One region of the Kitasatospora sp. NA04385 genome, then DNA from elsewhere that is predicted to be linked to it. Evidence: riboswitches for the same ligand, from Rfam matches in the RefSeq annotation. Region 1 holds a riboswitch; each other region holds the start of a gene.

Region 1 (5,460 bases):
CCAGCAGTTGCCGGGCCTGCTCCAGTTCGGCGAGCTTGGCACCGGCCTCGTGCCGCCGCTCGTCCAGCCGGCGCTGCCGCTCGGCCAGCTCGCGCAGGCTGTCGGCCTGCCGGGCGGTGGCCTGTTCCAGCGAGCGGGCGCCGGTGAGGTAGCCGGCCGGGTCCTGGTCGAGCATCAGGCGGACCGCGGGGTCCATGCCCTGCGAGCGGTACTGGGCGGCGGCGACGGCGGCCAGGTCGCCGCGCATCCGGTTGAGCTCCTCCTGCCCGGCGGCGACCTGGTCCTGCAGGCCGGCGGCCTCGGTCTGCAGCCGCTTCTGCTGCTCCTGGGCCGCGTTGTACTTCTCCGAGGCCTGCTCGGCCTCCTCGTAGAGCTGGTCGACCCGGGCCTTGACCTCGCTGCGGCCCACCGGATCGGCCGGGCTGAGCGGCGCGGCGGCGGCCCCGCTCACGGTGAGCCCGAGCGCGCCGGTGGCGGCGGCGGTGAGCGCCAGGGCGCGGGCGAGGCGCTGGACGCCGGGCAGTGGGGTGCGACGGTGCACGGACACGCGCGACGGCTCCGATCTGCGGCCGGCCTCCGCCGCCGCCCGCCGTCGGACGGCCGTCCTCGCGGGGGCCCGGGGGCAGAGGTTAGCGAGTCGGATCGATCCAGTCCAAACCCCGACAGTCACGAATATTTGACCGCGAATCGGACACCAGCACGAGAACGGCCCGGCACCCCGTGCGGGGTACCGGGCCGCGGGTCGCGGGGGGCCGTCAGATCCGGACGATCTTGTTGATCGGCATGACGGTCGCCGACTCGTAGCGGACCTGCGCGCCGGTGTGCGGGGCGTGGATGATCTGCCCGTTGCCGACGTACATGCCGACGTGGTGCTGGTCGCCGTAGTAGATGATCAGGTCGCCGGGCCGGGCGTTGGCGATGTTGGTGCCCAGGCTGGTGCCGGCCGAGGCCTGCGCCTGCGAGGTGCGCGGGATGGACACCCCGGCCTGCTTGTAGGCCCACTGCATCAGGCCGGAGCAGTCGAAGGTGCTCGGGCCGGCCGCGCCGTACGAGTACCAGCTGCCCAGCTTGGAGACGGCCGCGCCGACCGCGTTGCCCGAGAAGCTGGAGGACGCCGGGGCGTTCAGCTCCTGCCGGGAGGTGTCCCGGGAGGCCCGCTCCGGGGCGGCGGCGTCGGCCTTCGCCTTGGCGTCCTCGGCGGCCTTGGCCTCGGCCGCGGCGAGCTGCTCGCGCTCCTGCTGGGTCAGCGTGTTGAGCAGGTCCTGGGCCTTGGCCAGCTTGCCCCGGACCTCCTCCTTGTCCGCCTGGAGGGACTTGGTGGTGGCGTCCAGCTCGGCGAGCTTGGCCTCCGCCTCCTTGCGCTGGGCGTCCAGCTTGGCCTGCTCGCCCTTGAAGGTCTTGAGCAGGTCGGCCTGGGTGGAGCCGACCGCGTTCATGGTGCCGGCCTTGCCGAGGAAGGCGTCCGGGCTGCTGGAGAGCATCAGCTGCATGGTCTGCGGCATGCTCCCGGTGCGGTACTGCTCGGCGGCGATGCCGGCCAGGCCCTCCTGGGCGGTGGTCACCTGCTCCTGCTGCCGGGCGAGCTGGTCCTGCAGTTGGCCGACCTGCTTCTGCAGCTCCTGCTGCTTCTCGACGGAGGCGTTGAGCGCCTCCGTCTTGACCTCGGCCTCTTCGTTGAGCTGGTCGACCTGCTGCTTGACCTGGTCCTTGGTCGGCGCGGGGTCGGCGTGCGCCCCGCCCTGGGCGGACAGCGCCACGGCAGCGGCGGCGGTGGCAGTGAGAATCGAGACCCGGGCACGGCCGACGGGCTTGGGACGGCGATGGGACGCCACGAAGGCGGACTCCTTCTTCCTCACACCGCCTACCGGGTGAGCTGACGGGTTCGGGCCGGAAGACATGCCCTACGACGCCTCACCGCCCGCGCACCGCGGCCGACCCGGCGCCGATTCACCCCGGGGGAACGTGGTTCCCCGGCTCCGTTCGACAGCACCCCCGCAGGGGTATCCCCGTCGGCAGACCCGGTGGTGACGGTCTGCCCGCTGCTTCACGGACTCGGCGGCGACCTCCGCCGCCGCCCCCCTTGGGCGATCGACACTGCGGTGGTCGAGGCACGACCCTAGTAACCGATCCGTGATCCGTTCAAATCCTTGTCGGAAAAAAATCTGATTCTGAATCAAATACCTTGCCAAATATGACCGAAGGTGACCGATTCATTACACTCAGCGTAGTAATTCTCACGATGTGGTCGAGAAACGCCACACCCGGACGTGTTGCGGATCACAGCGGGATCCCGACCCGTCCGGGCGTGTCACGATGCGTCAGTTGTCGCCCCGTGGGGCGTTTGTCCGGTTCGTCGGTCCGTCAGACCCGGCGGATGGTGGAGATCGGCAGGGTGTCGACCTTCATCGTCTTCACCACGTCGCCGGTGCGCGGCGCGTGCACCACCAGGCCGTTGCCGATGTACATGCCGACGTGGTGCCGGTCGCCGTAGTAGATGACCAGGTCACCGGGCTGCGCGTTGTGCCAGTCGGTGCCCACGTTCACGCCGTAGCTGCCCTGCGACTGCGAGGTGCGCGGCAGCGAGACGCCGGCCTGCTTGTACGCCCAGACCATCAGGCCCGAGCAGTCGAAGGTGCTCGAACCGGTGGCGCCCCACACGTACGGCGAGCCCTGCTTGCCGAGCGCCGCGCTCACCGCGACCGCCGCGTAGCCGCTGGCCGCCGGCAGGGTGGACGGGTCGACCCGGGAGGCGCTGCGCGAGGCGGTGCCGCTGCCGCCCTGGAGGATCGCGGCCCGGTCGGCCGCGTTGAGCTTGGAGAGCAGCTTCTGCGCCTCGGCCAGCTTGGCGTTGACGTCGTTCTTGGCGTCGTTGAGCGCCTGGGTCTGGCTGTCCAGCTCCTGCAGGACCTGGGCGGCCTCCTGCTTCTGCTGGTCCAGGCGGCGCTGCTGGTCCTTGAGGGACTTGAGCGTCTCGGCCTGGGTGCTGGCGGCCTGGTCGAAGGAGGACGCCTTGGTCAGGTACTGGTCCGGGTCGGAGGAGAGCATCAGCTGCATCGACGGGTCGACGCCGCCCTGCCGGTACTGGTCCCCGGCGACCGCCGCGAGGCCGGAGGCCAGCTCGGTCAGCTGCTCCTGGCCGCGGGCCACCTGGTCCTGCAGGTCGGTGGCCTGCTTGCGCAGCTGGTCGGCCCGCTCCTTGGCGCCGTTGTACTTCTCGGCGGCCTGCTCCTGCTCCTCCAGCAGCTTGTCGACCTGCGCCTTGACCTCGTCCTTGTTCGGCTGGGCCGGGGCGGCGTGCGCACTGGCCTGGGCCGTCAGGGCGACCGCGGTCGCGGCGGCGGCGGTGAACACGGAGATCCGCGCACGGCTCGGCTGCTTGGGACGGCGGTGGGAGGCCAAGGGGGTGCTCCTTCTTCCTGCTGGACTCACCCCAACGAGTGATGGTCCGGAATATAGGTTTGACGCCAGACCCTAGTGAAGTCCCCACCTCCGCGTCCACTCCCGGGGGGCTTCCGGTCTCGACCACCCGCCCCCTTTCACCGGACCGTCACACTCCGGCCGCCCGGCGGCCCCCTGACCCCGTCTCAGCTGCGGGCCAGCCGGTTCAGCAGCAGCACCGAGGCCACCGGCCGGGCACCGGCCTTGCGCACCCCGTCGGCGACCTCCCGGTCCGCGGAGACCACCACCACCGGGCGGCCCTGCGGCTCGGCCCGCACCAGCCGGCGGATCAGCTCGTCCGCGGTCTCCCCGGTGCGGCTGAAGCGCACCCGCACCCCGCGCGGCGGGGCCATGATCACCGGCACGTCCAGGTCCTGGCCGTCGAAGACGCAGGTCACCTCGGCCTGGGTGCGCTGGGCCAGCATGGCCAGCCCGCCCAGCAGCCGCAATCGCTGCTGCTCCAGCGGCAGTTGGGGGTAGCCGGTCTTGGTCACGTTGTAGCCGTCCACCACCAGGTGCACCTGCGGGATGGCCAGCAGCTGGTCCAGCAGCGCCGGGTCGTCCTCGGCCAGGCCGCGCCGGGCCACGTCGTGCGGCGAGGCCGAACCGGGCTCCACCGCCTCCACCAGGTCGGCCGGGCGCAGCGCCGTCACCGGCAGCGCCAGCTCCCGCTGCAGGCCCTGGGCGGACTGCAGCACGGTGTCCAGCAGCAGCCGCAGCCGCATGTCCTCGACGCTGCGGCCCTCGCGGGCGGTGCGCCGCCCGCTCTCCACCGCGGCCTCCAGCTCGGCGACCCGGTGCCGCAGCCGCCTGGCCTCGCCCTCGGCGGCGCTGCGCTCGACGGCCGCGGCGGCCCGGGCCGCCTCCAGCTCCCCGGCCAGCCGTCGGCTCTCGGCCTGCGCCCGGCGGGTGTCCGCCTCCAGCGAGCGGACCTTCTTGCGCAGCGACTCCGCCTCCTTGCGCACCCCCTCGGCCTCGGCCCGGTGCCGCTCCAGCTCGGCCCGGGCGCCCGCCCGGGCCTCCGCCAGCTCCCCCTGGAGCCGCTCGGCCAGCCGGGCCGCCTCGGCGGCCGCGCCCTCGGCGTCGACCCGCTCGGCCTCCTCGCCGGCCTCCTCCACCAGCCGGGCCCAGCCGGACGGGCGCACCAGGTAGGCGGCGGCCGCGACGTCCATCGGGTCGGCGGCGGCCGGGGCGGTGCCCGCCTCCAGCGCCTGCACCAGGTCGGGCTGGCCCAGCCGCAGCCGCTCGGCTATCCGGACCCGGAAGGCCGGGTCCGACTCCAGCGCGGCGGCCAGCGCGGTCGCCGCGTACTTGGCCCGCCGGGCCGGGGTGAACTTGGCGTACGGGCGCAGCGAGGCGGGCAGTTCGCCGGCCGCGATGCCGCCGAGCGCGTCCGAGGCGATGCCGACCACCCGTCGGCGCACGCCCTCCGGCAGGGGGCGTCCGGCCGTCTCCGTGCCGCCGTGCGGCTCCGGGGCCGGGGCGGGCGCGGTCCCGTCCGTGTCCGCGGGCGCGTTCGCTGCCTCCGCCACTGTCCTCGGCTCCGATCCTGATCCCGGGCGGGCCCCTCCGGCGGGTGCCGGGCGGGGCGTTGGTGTCCGCCGCTGCTGCCAATTGTCCCGTCTACCGTGCCGCACCGACAGCACCCCGCCGACGAGTCCGCCCCGCGCCCCCGTCCGGGGCGGACGGGAACGCGGGGCGGTCGAAGTCGCGTCAGCCCTGCTGGGCGTCGCCCTCCGGGGCCTCCTCGGCGCCCGGACGGGCCACCAGCTCGACCTGGTCCACGGCGTTGCACCAGCGGCAGCGCACCGACTCGATGGTCTCGGCCAGCACCTGGGTCTCCTCGACCTTGGACTCGCCGGAGAGGTCGAAGTGCAGGAAGTCGGTCACCCGGGACGAACGGGTGACGTCGAAGCGGGTCAGGTTGCCGCACAGGGTGCAGCGCCAGCGGGTCTCGGCGGTCGGCGCGGCAATGCTCATGAGTGGTCCCTCTCGGCTGGTCCCGGTTCCGGGCCTCCAGCC
Region 2 (5,460 bases), 440 kb from region 1:
ACCGAAGCGCTGGTCGATCACCTTGTTCGGGATCTTGCCCTTGCGGAAGCCCGGAACGGTGACCTGCTGGTTGATCTTCTTGTACGCCGCGTCGAGGCTGGGCTTGAGCTCCTCGAAGGGCACCTCGACGGTGAGTCGAACCCGGGTCGGGTTCAGAGTCTCGACGGCGCTCTTCACGGTTGGGTCTCCTAGGGGGCTTGCGGTCAGGGCGATAGGCGGTTGGGGCTGCATTGCTGTCCGTACTACCGCCAGCGGTCCATCCTACCGGTACCACGAAAGCGACTGTGCCCGGCACCGGGGCCGGACCGGGGGCGGCCCCGCACGGGGCCGCACGGGGTGCCGGAACGACAACAGGGCCCCGCCCTCCGACGAGACCCTGCCGCACACGGTCGGGGTGACCGGATTCGAACCGACGGCCTTCCGCTCCCAAAGCGGACGCGCTACCAACCTGCGCCACACCCCGTGGTGCCGAGCAGAAGAGTACACGTCGGCCCGCCCCCGACCGGGGCGATATCGGCGAGCCGACAACGGCGAAGGAGTGTGCAATCCACCGACCCGACCAGGTACGCTGAGCCAGTCCTCACCACCCTCGCGGTGGCGACGGACGCTCCTGTGCGGGTGTAGCTCAATGGTAGAGCCCCAGTCTTCCAAACTGGTCACGCGAGTTCGATTCTCGTCACCCGCTCCACGAGGCCGACGGCCCCGACCGCACCAGCGGCCGGGGCCGTCGCCGTTCCCGCCCCGGAACGGCCCGAAGGCCCCGCGCAGCGGATCGCGGGGCCTTCGGGGGTGGTGCCGGGGATCAGACGTTGACGCCGTGGGCCGCCAGGTAGGCGACCGGGTCGATGTCGGAGCCGTAGTCCGGGGTGGTGCGGATCTCGAAGTGCAGGTGCGGGCCGGTCACGTTGCCGGTGGCACCGGACAGGCCGATCTGCTGGCCCGCGGTCACGGACTGGCCGGCCGAGACGGAGATCGAGGAGAGGTGCGCGTACTGGGCGTACTTGCCGTCGGCGAGCTTGATGACGACCTGGTTGCCGTAGGCGCCGCCGTTGCCGGCCGAGACCACGGTGCCGTTGGCGATCGCCTTGAGGCTGGTGCCGGTGGCGACCGGGAAGTCGATGCCGGTGTGGTAGCCGCTGGACCAGCTGGAGCCCGCCACCTTGTAACCGGTGGTGACGCTGCCCGGCGCGGGGGCGACGTAGCCGGAGGAGGAGCTCGCGGAGGAGCTGCTGCCGCCGGTGGTGGTGGAGGTGGTGGTGGAGGTGGTGGCGGTCGACGACTTCGCGGTCGACGACTTGGCGGTCGAGGACTTCGCGGTCGAGGACTTCGCGCTCGACGACGAGGAGGTCGACTCCTGGGCCTGGGTCTTCTCGGTGCCGGTGCTCGACTTGGCCGAGGTCTTCGGGGCGGCGGCGGGGGCCGCGGCGTCCGAGGAGGTGGTGGCGGAGCCCGTCGCGGCCTTGCCGTTGACGGTCAGCTGCTGGCCCGGGTAGATCAGGTTCGGGTTGCCGCCGATGACCGAGCGGTTGTCCTGGTAGAGCTTCTCCCAGCCGCCGTCGACGTTCTTCGCGTCGGCGATCTTGGAGAGGGTGTCGCCGGCGGCGACCCGGTAGGACTCGGCGGCGGCCGAGGAGGCGGCGCCGTGGTCGGCGACGGGGGTGGCGTCGACCGAGACGCTGGCCCACGAGCGGCCGCCGTCGTGCTGGTCGGTGGTGCCGTGCGCGGAGGCGGCGGTGGCCGGGAGGCCGACCGCGGCGCCGGCGACGCCGACGGCGATGGCGATGCGGGCGACGGTGGCCAGGCGCGGCTTGCGGTGCTTGCCCTGAGCGGACATGAAGCTGTTCCTCTCCGACGCCTACGAGGTGAGCTGTCGGGTTCGGGCGAGAGTTGCCCGGCCGCGTTCTCCGCGGCTTCACCCCGAGCCGTTCCCGTGCGTTCCGGGCCCGGCGTACTACCTGTGGTTCCCCCGCTCCTGCCGTGGCGTGGTGTCTGGTCGGCACCGAACGGCGGCAGGACTAGGCGTTCCGCTCGGTGGCCCACCCGGCCGATGTCCGGGCTGCGGAGGAAGCAAAACCCACGGCTCACGGAGCTGGCAAGCGCCGGTAGGCCCCGTTCCCGGGCTCGGGAGGGGGCTGACGGTCCGCCAGGTCACGCTGTGCCGTCGGGGGGCTGCGGTGCGCGTACGGGATCATGACCGTGCGCCCACGAACCATGTACGGTGGGCGACTTCGGCCACCGTGCGCGTCCGGGCGCCGACCCCGCGTGACGCGGCGGGTGACCCTGGTCACCCGCGGGCAGGACTCTGCGACGGCCGGGGGCGTCTCCCGTCCGTCGGAACGTGCGCTCCGGGGTCGGGCGAGTCAGCCCGCGATGCCGGAGATCGCCTTGGAGACGGACTGGAGGAACTGGGTGATCGGGGATGCCATGTTCGACTGGCTGAGCATGAAGCCGAATAGCGCCGCCATGATCGCGTGACCGGTCTTCAACTGCTTGTTGCGGATGAAGATGGCGACGATGATGCCGAACAGGACCAGGGCGGAGACGGAGAAGGCCACCGGGACTCACTTCCTCGATTCGTGGCGGGGATTCGGGTCGGAACCGGCGACGGCTCCAGGCGGAAACCGGCCCGTGCCCCCCGTGTCCCCACCACTCCATCCGGACTCAGTGTGGTCGCTCGTGCGGAGTGCGTAAAGGACTTGCCCAGTCACCCGGGGCCCCAACCCGGGTGCTGGGGCTGATTTCCGCCGACCGTGACGATAGCGGACGGGTCCTGACGGGCCGTCGGTGGGATGCGGTCCGCCACGGCCGGGGCGGCAAAGCGGCAGGCAGACCGGGCATCCGCCCACCGACCGGGTATGCCAGTGGAATTGGCCGAAGATCAACGCCCTGGTTTGACACTCCGTGGGCACTTCCTGCTCACCCTTCGTGCACTCCCGCCACCGGCGGCGGCCCGGGGCGCGGCGCCCGCGCACGGGCCCCGGCCCGCGGCGCCCGGCGGCGCCCGGTGACGTTCAGCGGCGCCAGACCAGCAGCACCGCGCGGTCGTCGTTGACGTGCTTGGCGACGCTGTCGATCAGCCGGACCGCCGCCCCCGAGCGCCCGGCCACCGGGGTGGTGGCGACCAGCCGGTCGGCCTCGCCCATCAGCCGGTCCATGCCCTCGTCCAAGTCCCGGCCGGGGATCTCCACCATGCCGTCGGTGCACAGCATCAGCACGTCGCCGGGGCCCAAAGTACCGCGCACGCCTTCGAACTTGGCGCCGTCGTAGACACCGAGCAGCGGCCCCTCGGCCTCCTTGACCTCCCAGTGGCCGGCCCCGGCGAGGCGGTGCATGCCGGGGAGGTGGCCGGCCGAGAGGAGCTCGTACTCGCCGGTGTCCAGGTCGAGGACCAGGTGCGCGGCGGTGGCGAAGCCCTCGGCCCAGTCCTGGCGCAGCAGGTAGCCGTTGGCGGCGGGCAGGAAGTCGTGGGCGGGCAGCGAGCCGAGGAGTCCGCCGAAGGCGCCGGAGAGCAGCAGGGCGCGGCTGCCCGCGTCCATGCCCTTGCCGGAGACGTCGGCGAGGACGACTTCGAGCACCCGGCCGCCGGGGCCGGTGCGGGCGGCGACCATGAAGTCGCCGGAGAAGGACTGGCCGCCGGCCGGGCGCAGCGCGGTGTCGGTGTGCCAGCCGTCGGGCAGCCGCGGGACGCGGCCCTGCACCCGGATCCGCTCGCGCAGGTCGAACAGCATGGTGGAGCCGCCGCGCCAGGGCACGCCGATCCGGCGGCGGAACTGGGCGACCAGCAGCCCGGCGACGCCGACCGCGCCGACCACCAGGGCGGCGCCGGGGGTGACGCCGTGGGTGTACGCCTCGGGGCGCTCGCTGGCCACCTGCTCCCCGGTGTGCACCACGGACTCGGTGATCAGGCCGGCGGCCGCGGCGGCGTACAGCAGCACCAGGGTGCCGGGGCGCAGCAGCAGCGCGCCGGCCAGGATCGGCAGGACCAGGGCGGTGGGCGGGGCCCAGTCGGGGACGGCGACGTTGAGCAGCACCAGCAGCGGGACGGCCAGGGCGAGCGCGGCGAACGCCCACCAGTCGGCGCCGTCGCCGCGGAAGTAGTCGACGCCGGTGCGGCGCAGCCTGCGCCGGGCCCGGTACAGCGCCGCGCGCAGCCGGGCCGTCACGGGTTCGCGGGACGGCGGGCCGCCCCGGCCCGTCGCACTGGGACGCGCGCTGCCGGCCATGGGGACCGACCTTATCCACCGCCGGTGCCCGCGTCGACGGGCCGGGTGGCACCGGGTGCAGCGGAGGTGGCACGCCCGGCGGGTTTCGGCCGCCCGGGACACGTCGGGCGCGGGGCGGTTATTCGCTCGCCGGGCCCCGATCCGGCTGGTAGGCAGGCCCCATGACGATTCGACACCCCGAACTGACCGTCCGGCCGCTGCGCGACGAGGAGTGGGAGACCTGGTACCGGAACGTGGAGGTGGCCTTCGGCGGTGGCGAGGAGGCGCCGGAGGCCCGGGAGTTGTGGCGGCGGCTGATCGACGTGGAGCGCACGCTGGTGGCCTGCGCGGCCGGCCGGCCGGTGGGCGGGACGACCTCGTTCGACTTCCGGCTGGTGGTGCCGGGCGGGGCGGTGCTCCCGGCGGCGGGGGTGGCCGCGGTGGGCGTGCTGCCGACCCACCGGCGGCGGGGTGCGCTGAGCGCGCTGATGCGCCGCCAGTTGGACGACGTGCGGGCGGCCGGGGAGCCGCTGGCGGTGCTGACCGCCTCCGAGCCGGTGATCTACGGGCGGTTCGGGTACGGGCCGGCCACCCGGAAGACCGCGGTGTCGATGCTGCGCGGCAGGGTGCGGGTGCGCACCCCGGAGCGGGACGGCGAGGTGGTGCTGCGGCTGGCCGACCCGGTGGCCGAACTGCCGCGCTGCGAGGAGTTGTACGCCGCCCTGGCCGCCGCCCGGCCGGGCACGCTGCTGCGGCGGCCGGGTTGGGAGGAGGTGGCGGTGCTGGACGCGCCGGCCGACCGGGGCGGCTTCTCCCCGCTGCAGTGCGTGCTGGCCGAGGACGCGGCTAGCGGTGAACTGCTGGGCTACGCCCGGTACGCGGTGAAGTCGGAGTGGACCGACCGGGGCGCGGCCGGGGTGGTGCGGGTGCGGGTGGTGCAGGGGGCCGAGCCCTGGGTGGCGGCCCGGCTGTGGGAGTTCCTGCTGGACCTGGACCTGACCGAGCGGGTGGAGGCGCCCAACCTGCCGGTGGACGACGCGCTGCTGCACCTGGTGTCGGACGTCCGGCACCTGGTGCCGCGGATCGTGGACGGGATGTACGTGCGGCTGGTGGACCTGCCGGCCGCGCTGGCGGCGCGCGGCTACCCGGTGGGGGTGGACCTGGTGCTGGAGGTGACCGACGCGTTCTGCCCGTGGAACGCCGGGCGTTGGCGGCTGACGGCGGCGCCGGGCGGCCCGGCCTCCTGCGTGCGGACCGG
Region 3 (5,460 bases), 5.8 Mb from region 1:
CGTCGACTTCGGCCCCGACGGCCTCGCCGACACCCTCGCCGCCAAGGCCGCCTCCCCGATACCGGTGGTGGGCATCGGCAAGGACGCCGAGGAGGCGTACGCCCCCCACGTCACCACGGTGCGCGGGGTGAAGGTCGCCGTGCTGGCGGCCAGCCAGGTCAACGAGATCACCAACCAGAAGTGGCGGGCCGGCGCCCACAAACCGGGCATCGCCTCCGCCCTCGACGAGGGTGCGCTGCTGCGCGCCGTCGCCGGGGCGAAGGCACAGGCACCCGTGGTCCTGGTCTACCTGCACTGGGGCGACGAGGGCGTGGCCTGCCCGACCCGGGCGCAGAGCGCCCTCGCCGAGAAGCTCGCCGCCGCCGGGGCCACCGCCGTGGTCGGCACCCACGCCCACACCATGCTCGGCGCGGGCATGCTCGGGAAGACCTACGTGGCGTACGGCTTCGGCAACTTCCTCTGGTACGGCACCTCGAACTACACCGCCTCGGACGAGACCGGCGTCACCACGCTCACCGTCACCGCCGACGGCCGCGTCACCGGAGAGGCCTTCACGCCCGCCCACATCGACGGTCGGGGCATCCCCGTCCCGCAGACCGGCAGCGCGGCGAAGGCCGCCCAGCAGCGCCGCGACGGCCTGCGCGGCTGCACCGGGCTGGCCGCCGTCCCGAAGTGACGGCGGCTCAGCCGGGCGCGGGCCGGAGCCGCGCCGGTCAGCCCAGTTCCAGCACCTGGCCGGGACGGATCAGGTCCGGGTTCTCGCCGACCACCTGCTGGTTCGACTGGTAGAGCCCGGACCAGCCGCCGTCCAGGGCGTGCTCGCGGGCGATCGCGGCCAGGGTGTCACCGGGGTTGACGGTGTACGCCTGCGCGGACGAGGTCGCCGCCGGGGCCGTCGTGGACGGCGTGGCCGTCGATCCGGCCGGAGCCGCGGGCGCGGTGGACGCGTCCGGGGCGGGGGCCGTCGCGGTGCCGGTGGGCGAGGCGTCCGGAGCGGTGCCGGAGGTGCCGGTGCCGTCGGACGGGCTGGGCGACGTGCCGGGCGATGGAGTGGCCGGGGTGGTGGGGAACAGGCCGCTGCCGTTCCCGTTGTTGTCGCTGCTGCCGTTCCCGTCGCCGTTGTTGCCGCCGTTGCTGCCGTCGACGGGCGCGCTCGGGCTGGGGGTGGCGGTCGGGTCGGCGGGCACCAGCGGGGTGCCGGGGGCGACCGGCGGGACGGGCTGGGTGACCGGGGCCTCCGGGGTGGGGGTGGCCGAGGTGGGCGCGCTCGGCTGCGGCTGGGGGTTCGTCAGCTGCACGTAGCGCTCGTACAGGCTCTGGTGGCTGGTCCAGAACCAGGCACCGTTCTTCTCGTACCAGTACACGTGCGAGACCGGGTCGTAGCCGGGCAGGCCGGAGAAGACCGGCGCGCTGTTGCCCTCCGGGACGGTGCTGCCGTCCGGAGCGGCGTTGACCGCCGCGACGCCGCGGGCGCCGCGCAGCGAACCCGTCTCGTCCGCCGAGTCGTTGGCGTCGACGACGCCCGGCGCGCTGACGATGTTCAGGCCCGAGTCGTCCGCGCACGAGGACCAGGGCGAGGGGCCCTCGGTGGCCAGGATGCGTTCGGCCACGGCGATCTGCTGGCTGCGGGTGGCCCCGTTCGGCAGCGGGGCGTACTGGGTGCCGCCGTAGTCCGTCCAGCGCTGGGCGTTGATCTGCAGACCGCCGTAGAGGCCGTTGCCCGCGTCGGAGCTCCAGTTCCCTCCGCTTTCGCAGTCGGCGACCCGGTCCCAGACCGCGCTCGGCGCGGCCTGCGCGCCGGTCACGGCGAGCAGCGGCAGGGCGATGCCGACACCGGCCACGCCGGCCGCCGCGATCGCGCGCTCGGCGGCTTTCTCCGCCGGACCCTGCCGACGGTGACGTCCCGAACCCGTGAAGAGCATGCGAGATCCTCTCCGCACGCCTGCGAGGTGAGCTGTCGGGTTCGGACCGGGAGGGAGGCCCGGCCGTCGCACCCCGGTCACCCGGTGCGGACGGCTTCACCCCTAGCCGTGGGGGACGGCAACAATCGTGGTTCCCCCGCCCCTGTCCAAGGGTGTGGTGGTCGACCCGACGGCGCGGCGGACAGGGCTCGGCGTTTCGCGCGCGGGGCCCGGCGGTGCGGGCTGGGAGGAGCCTATTCACTCGAACGGGCCAATCACAAGCGCGTCGCGCCGGGATCACGCCTCCGTCACGCAGGCGGCCGCGTGGTGTGTGGACGACCGGTTGACGGTGCCTCGGGCGGTGGTGGACGTCCGTCGGATGGCGGAGGGTCGGCGGATCGGCTGGAGAAGTCTGTCCGATCGGTCGGATTGGGGTGGCCGCGAACGGGGAAGGCAGGCGGCCCGGTTCGGTGGCGGAAGCGGGCTCGGGGCATCAACTACCGTTCTGGACAAGGGAATTCGATCGAATCGGGGCATTGTCGGCGTTGCGGATAAATCGCGCGACAGGGGATCCGGTGGCTTCCTACGATCGCCGTGCTCGCCGTCCCCGTGCCGCGGGCGTGCCGTCGAGTCCGTCGAATCCGTCGAGGAGGTTCCGTGGGTGCCCTGATTCCCGAAGTGCTCCGTGCCGAGCGCCAGTTCGCCCGGCTGTTCGTCGGCCAGTCGCTGTCGGTCCTGGGAGACCGGGTGTCGTTCGTGGCGCTGCCCTTCGCGGTGCTGTCGATCGGCGGCTCGGCCGCCGACGTCGGCCTGGTCACGGCCGCCGGACTGCTCCCGCTGCTGGTGTTCACCCTGGCCGGAGGAGTCTGGGCGGACCGGATACCGCGGCAGCGGATCATGCTGGCCTCCGACCTGGTGCGCTGCGCCGTCCAGACGGCCGCCGCCGTGCTGCTGCTCACCGGCAACGCCAGGGTCGGGCTGCTGGCACTGCTGATGGCGCTGTTCGGTGTCGCCGACGCCTTCTTCCTCCCCGCCTCCACCGGGCTGCTGCCCCTGCTCGTCCCCGCCGACCGGCTGCGCGAGGCGAATGCGCTGCGCGGGTTCGTGCAGTCGACGGGGCTGGTGGTCGGGCCCGCGCTGGCCGGTGCGCTGATCGCGGCGGTCGGGCCCGGCGGCGCGCTGGCGGTGGACGCCGCGAGTTTCGCCGTCAGCGCCGCCGTCCTGGCCCGGCTGGGCCCGGTCGGCGGCGGGTCGGTCAGCGGCGGGCCGGGCGGTGCCGGTGACGCCGGTGACGGGGTGGCGCGGGCCGAACGGCTCGGCTTCCTGGCCGAGCTGCGGATCGGCTGGCAGCAGGTGCGCAGCCGGACGTGGGTGTGGTCGGGGATGCTGGCGATGGCGGTCTACCACGTGGTGGTGCTGCCCTCGGTGTTCGTGTTCGGGCCGGTGCTGGCGGAGCGCGAGTGGGGCGGTGCCGGGGCGTGGGCCGTGGTGGTCATCGCGTTCGGCCTCGGCTCGATCGTGGGGGACGTCTGCGCCTACCGCCTGAAACCCGCCCGCCCGATGGCCGTCGCCGCGGTGGCGATGGCGGTCGCCTCCTGCCAGGCGCTGATCATCGGGTCCGGCGCGCCGGTCTGGGTGATCGCCGCGCTGGAGGCGGTCACCGGAGTGGGGGTGTCCCTGTTCTTCGTGCTCTGGGAGACCTCGCTCCAGGTGCACATACCGGAGCAGGTGCTCTCCCGGGTCAGCTCCTACGACCACCTGCTCGCCGTCGGCCTGATGCCGTTGGGGCTGGTACTGGCCGGCCCGCTCTCCGAGGGCCTCGGAGTGCGCCCCGCCCTGTTCGGGATGACCGCCCTCGCCGTACCGGCCGCGCTCGCCCTGCTCGCCCTTCCCGCCGTCCGCCGCCTGCCGGCGAGCCCGCCGGCCGGGGTGGCTTGCGGAGGCCGGGAGCCTGCTCCGGGGGTGGCGGTGGGAACGTGACCCCGTTCATGGATCCAGCCGTCCGTGAACCATCGGAGTGTGGCGAGCCGCGGATGGGGGCAGGTCACCGCCCTGCCCCGTGACGGTCGGCGCCACCGTGGTGCCGCGGAGGTGCGAGACGCCCCCGAAGACGGCCGGGGAAACCGGATCATCCGTCGGCCGAAGCACCGTCGGTGAGCGGTTCGGCTGGGGCGGTCCGGCTGTGGTCCCGGGCGGAGGCCGCAGGGAGCGGCGGAGCAGCAGGAGACGCAGGGAAAGGGAGAGGAAGAGCGGTAGCCGGGCGGCGGGTGGTCAGAGTCAGAGGAAGAGGGAGACGATGCCGGAGAGCAGGGCCAGCGCGGGCAGGGCGAGGAACCCGGCGATGCCCAGGAACCCGGTGAGGCCCAGGCCACCCGGGCGGAGGCCCAGGCCACCCGGGCGGAGGGACGGGCCGGGCCCCGTCCGGGGCGGCCGACCGAGGCGTTTGCCACGGCGGCCGACCAGCACGGCGATCCCCAGGCCGGGGGCCAAGGAGAGCAGCCACAGACCGAACAGGAACATGCCGACGTCCCCCGCTGTGTGGTGTGCAGCGAGCTCGACGCAGTGGCCGTCGGGGGAGCAGCTGACGCTCAGGACGGTGCCCCGGGGGAGGGGCCGGAGAGGTCCTCGAGCAGCCACTCGCCATCGGTGGTGTCGGCGCCGCGCCGGTCACCGTGGCCGAAGCAGAAGAACGTCTGGGCGCGCCCGCCGCCCAGGCCGGAGCAGGAGTCGACGGTCATCGCCAGCGGCGGGGTCCCCCGCCAGCCGACCTGGTAGCTGAAGTCCCCGGCTGCGTGGAAGGAGTAGTAACCGCCGAGCAGGGTGATGGACAGGAACCCGAGCACCGCGGCGGCGAGGCCGAAGCTTTTGCGGACCCGCAGGCGCAGGGGGCGGGCCACCGGAAGGTTCTTCGGGTCGTGCGGGCGGGCTCTGCCCATCGAGGAGGCTCCACGGTGTTCGGACGGGACGGGTGTTCGGCCCACACCGTAGGGCGCGTCCTCCGGTTCGTGGCGGGGTTGGCCGGACCTTTACCGGGCCCGGCCGTCCCCGAGGAGCTGCTTCCTCCCCGGCCCCGCCGCTTTCCCCATCCCATCCGTCCCGCTTGCCCCACCCACCCCCACTGCTCCCACTGCCCCTACTGTCCCCACCGGCCTCGCCGGCCCGTGGGGCTACGGGGTCAGCGGTACTCGCAGAGGTACGCCGTGTCGACCGAGACCTGGAGCTGGAACTTGCTGTCACCCGGAACGGAGAACCGCTCACCGGCGGAGAAGGTCTGCCACTCCTCGGCGCCCGGGAGCTTGACGGTCAGCGCACCGCTGACCACGTGCATGACCTCCGGCGCGGCGGTGCCGAACTCGTACTCGCCGGGGGCCATCACGCCCACGGTGGCCGGGCCGTCGGCCGAGGTGAAGGCGACCGACTTGACCGTGCCGTCGAAGTATTCGTTGACCTTGAGCATGCGTGTTCTCCTGCGGAAGGTGTGCGGAACGGCGGCCGGGGCGTCGCGCACCCGGCCGCGGCGGGGGCGAGCCTATCGGCGCAGGCCGTTCGGTCGTCGTGG

The links. A riboswitch is a leader RNA that binds a small molecule or an ion and turns the genes downstream of it on or off. The one in region 1 is predicted to bind cyclic di-AMP.
Region 2: linked by a shared signal. The riboswitch ahead of HUT16_RS11305 (M23 family metallopeptidase) and the one ahead of HUT16_RS09355 (C40 family peptidase) in region 1 are both predicted to bind cyclic di-AMP.
Region 3: linked by a shared signal. The riboswitch ahead of HUT16_RS35430 (transglycosylase family protein) and the one ahead of HUT16_RS09355 (C40 family peptidase) in region 1 are both predicted to bind cyclic di-AMP.

The regions. Positions count from the first base shown of each region.
Region 1 is NZ_CP054919.1:2,151,473-2,156,932, forward strand. Features, by position in the region: gene HUT16_RS09350 (C40 family peptidase) at 1-547, opposite strand, end outside; gene HUT16_RS09355 (C40 family peptidase) at 756-1,832, opposite strand; cyclic di-AMP (ydaO/yuaA leader) riboswitch at 1,843-1,999, opposite strand; gene HUT16_RS09360 (C40 family peptidase) at 2,362-3,399, opposite strand; gene HUT16_RS09365 (NYN domain-containing protein) at 3,585-4,970, opposite strand; gene HUT16_RS09370 (hypothetical protein) at 5,152-5,418, opposite strand.
Region 2 is NZ_CP054919.1:2,591,220-2,596,679, forward strand. Features, by position in the region: gene tig (trigger factor) at 1-177, opposite strand, end outside; tRNA gene HUT16_RS11295 (tRNA-Pro) at 390-463, opposite strand; tRNA gene HUT16_RS11300 (tRNA-Gly) at 615-688, shown strand; gene HUT16_RS11305 (M23 family metallopeptidase) at 803-1,834, opposite strand; cyclic di-AMP (ydaO/yuaA leader) riboswitch at 1,840-1,993, opposite strand; gene HUT16_RS11310 (hypothetical protein) at 2,361-2,555, opposite strand; gene HUT16_RS11315 (PP2C family protein-serine/threonine phosphatase) at 3,012-4,223, opposite strand; gene HUT16_RS11320 (GNAT family N-acetyltransferase) at 4,385-5,460, shown strand, end outside.
Region 3 is NZ_CP054919.1:7,991,842-7,997,301, forward strand. Features, by position in the region: gene HUT16_RS35425 (CapA family protein) at 1-676, shown strand, start outside; gene HUT16_RS35430 (transglycosylase family protein) at 714-1,922, opposite strand; cyclic di-AMP (ydaO/yuaA leader) riboswitch at 1,926-2,092, opposite strand; gene HUT16_RS35435 (MFS transporter) at 2,559-3,881, shown strand; gene HUT16_RS35440 (hypothetical protein) at 4,179-4,421, opposite strand; gene HUT16_RS35445 (hypothetical protein) at 4,490-4,837, opposite strand; gene HUT16_RS35450 (pyrimidine/purine nucleoside phosphorylase) at 5,077-5,358, opposite strand.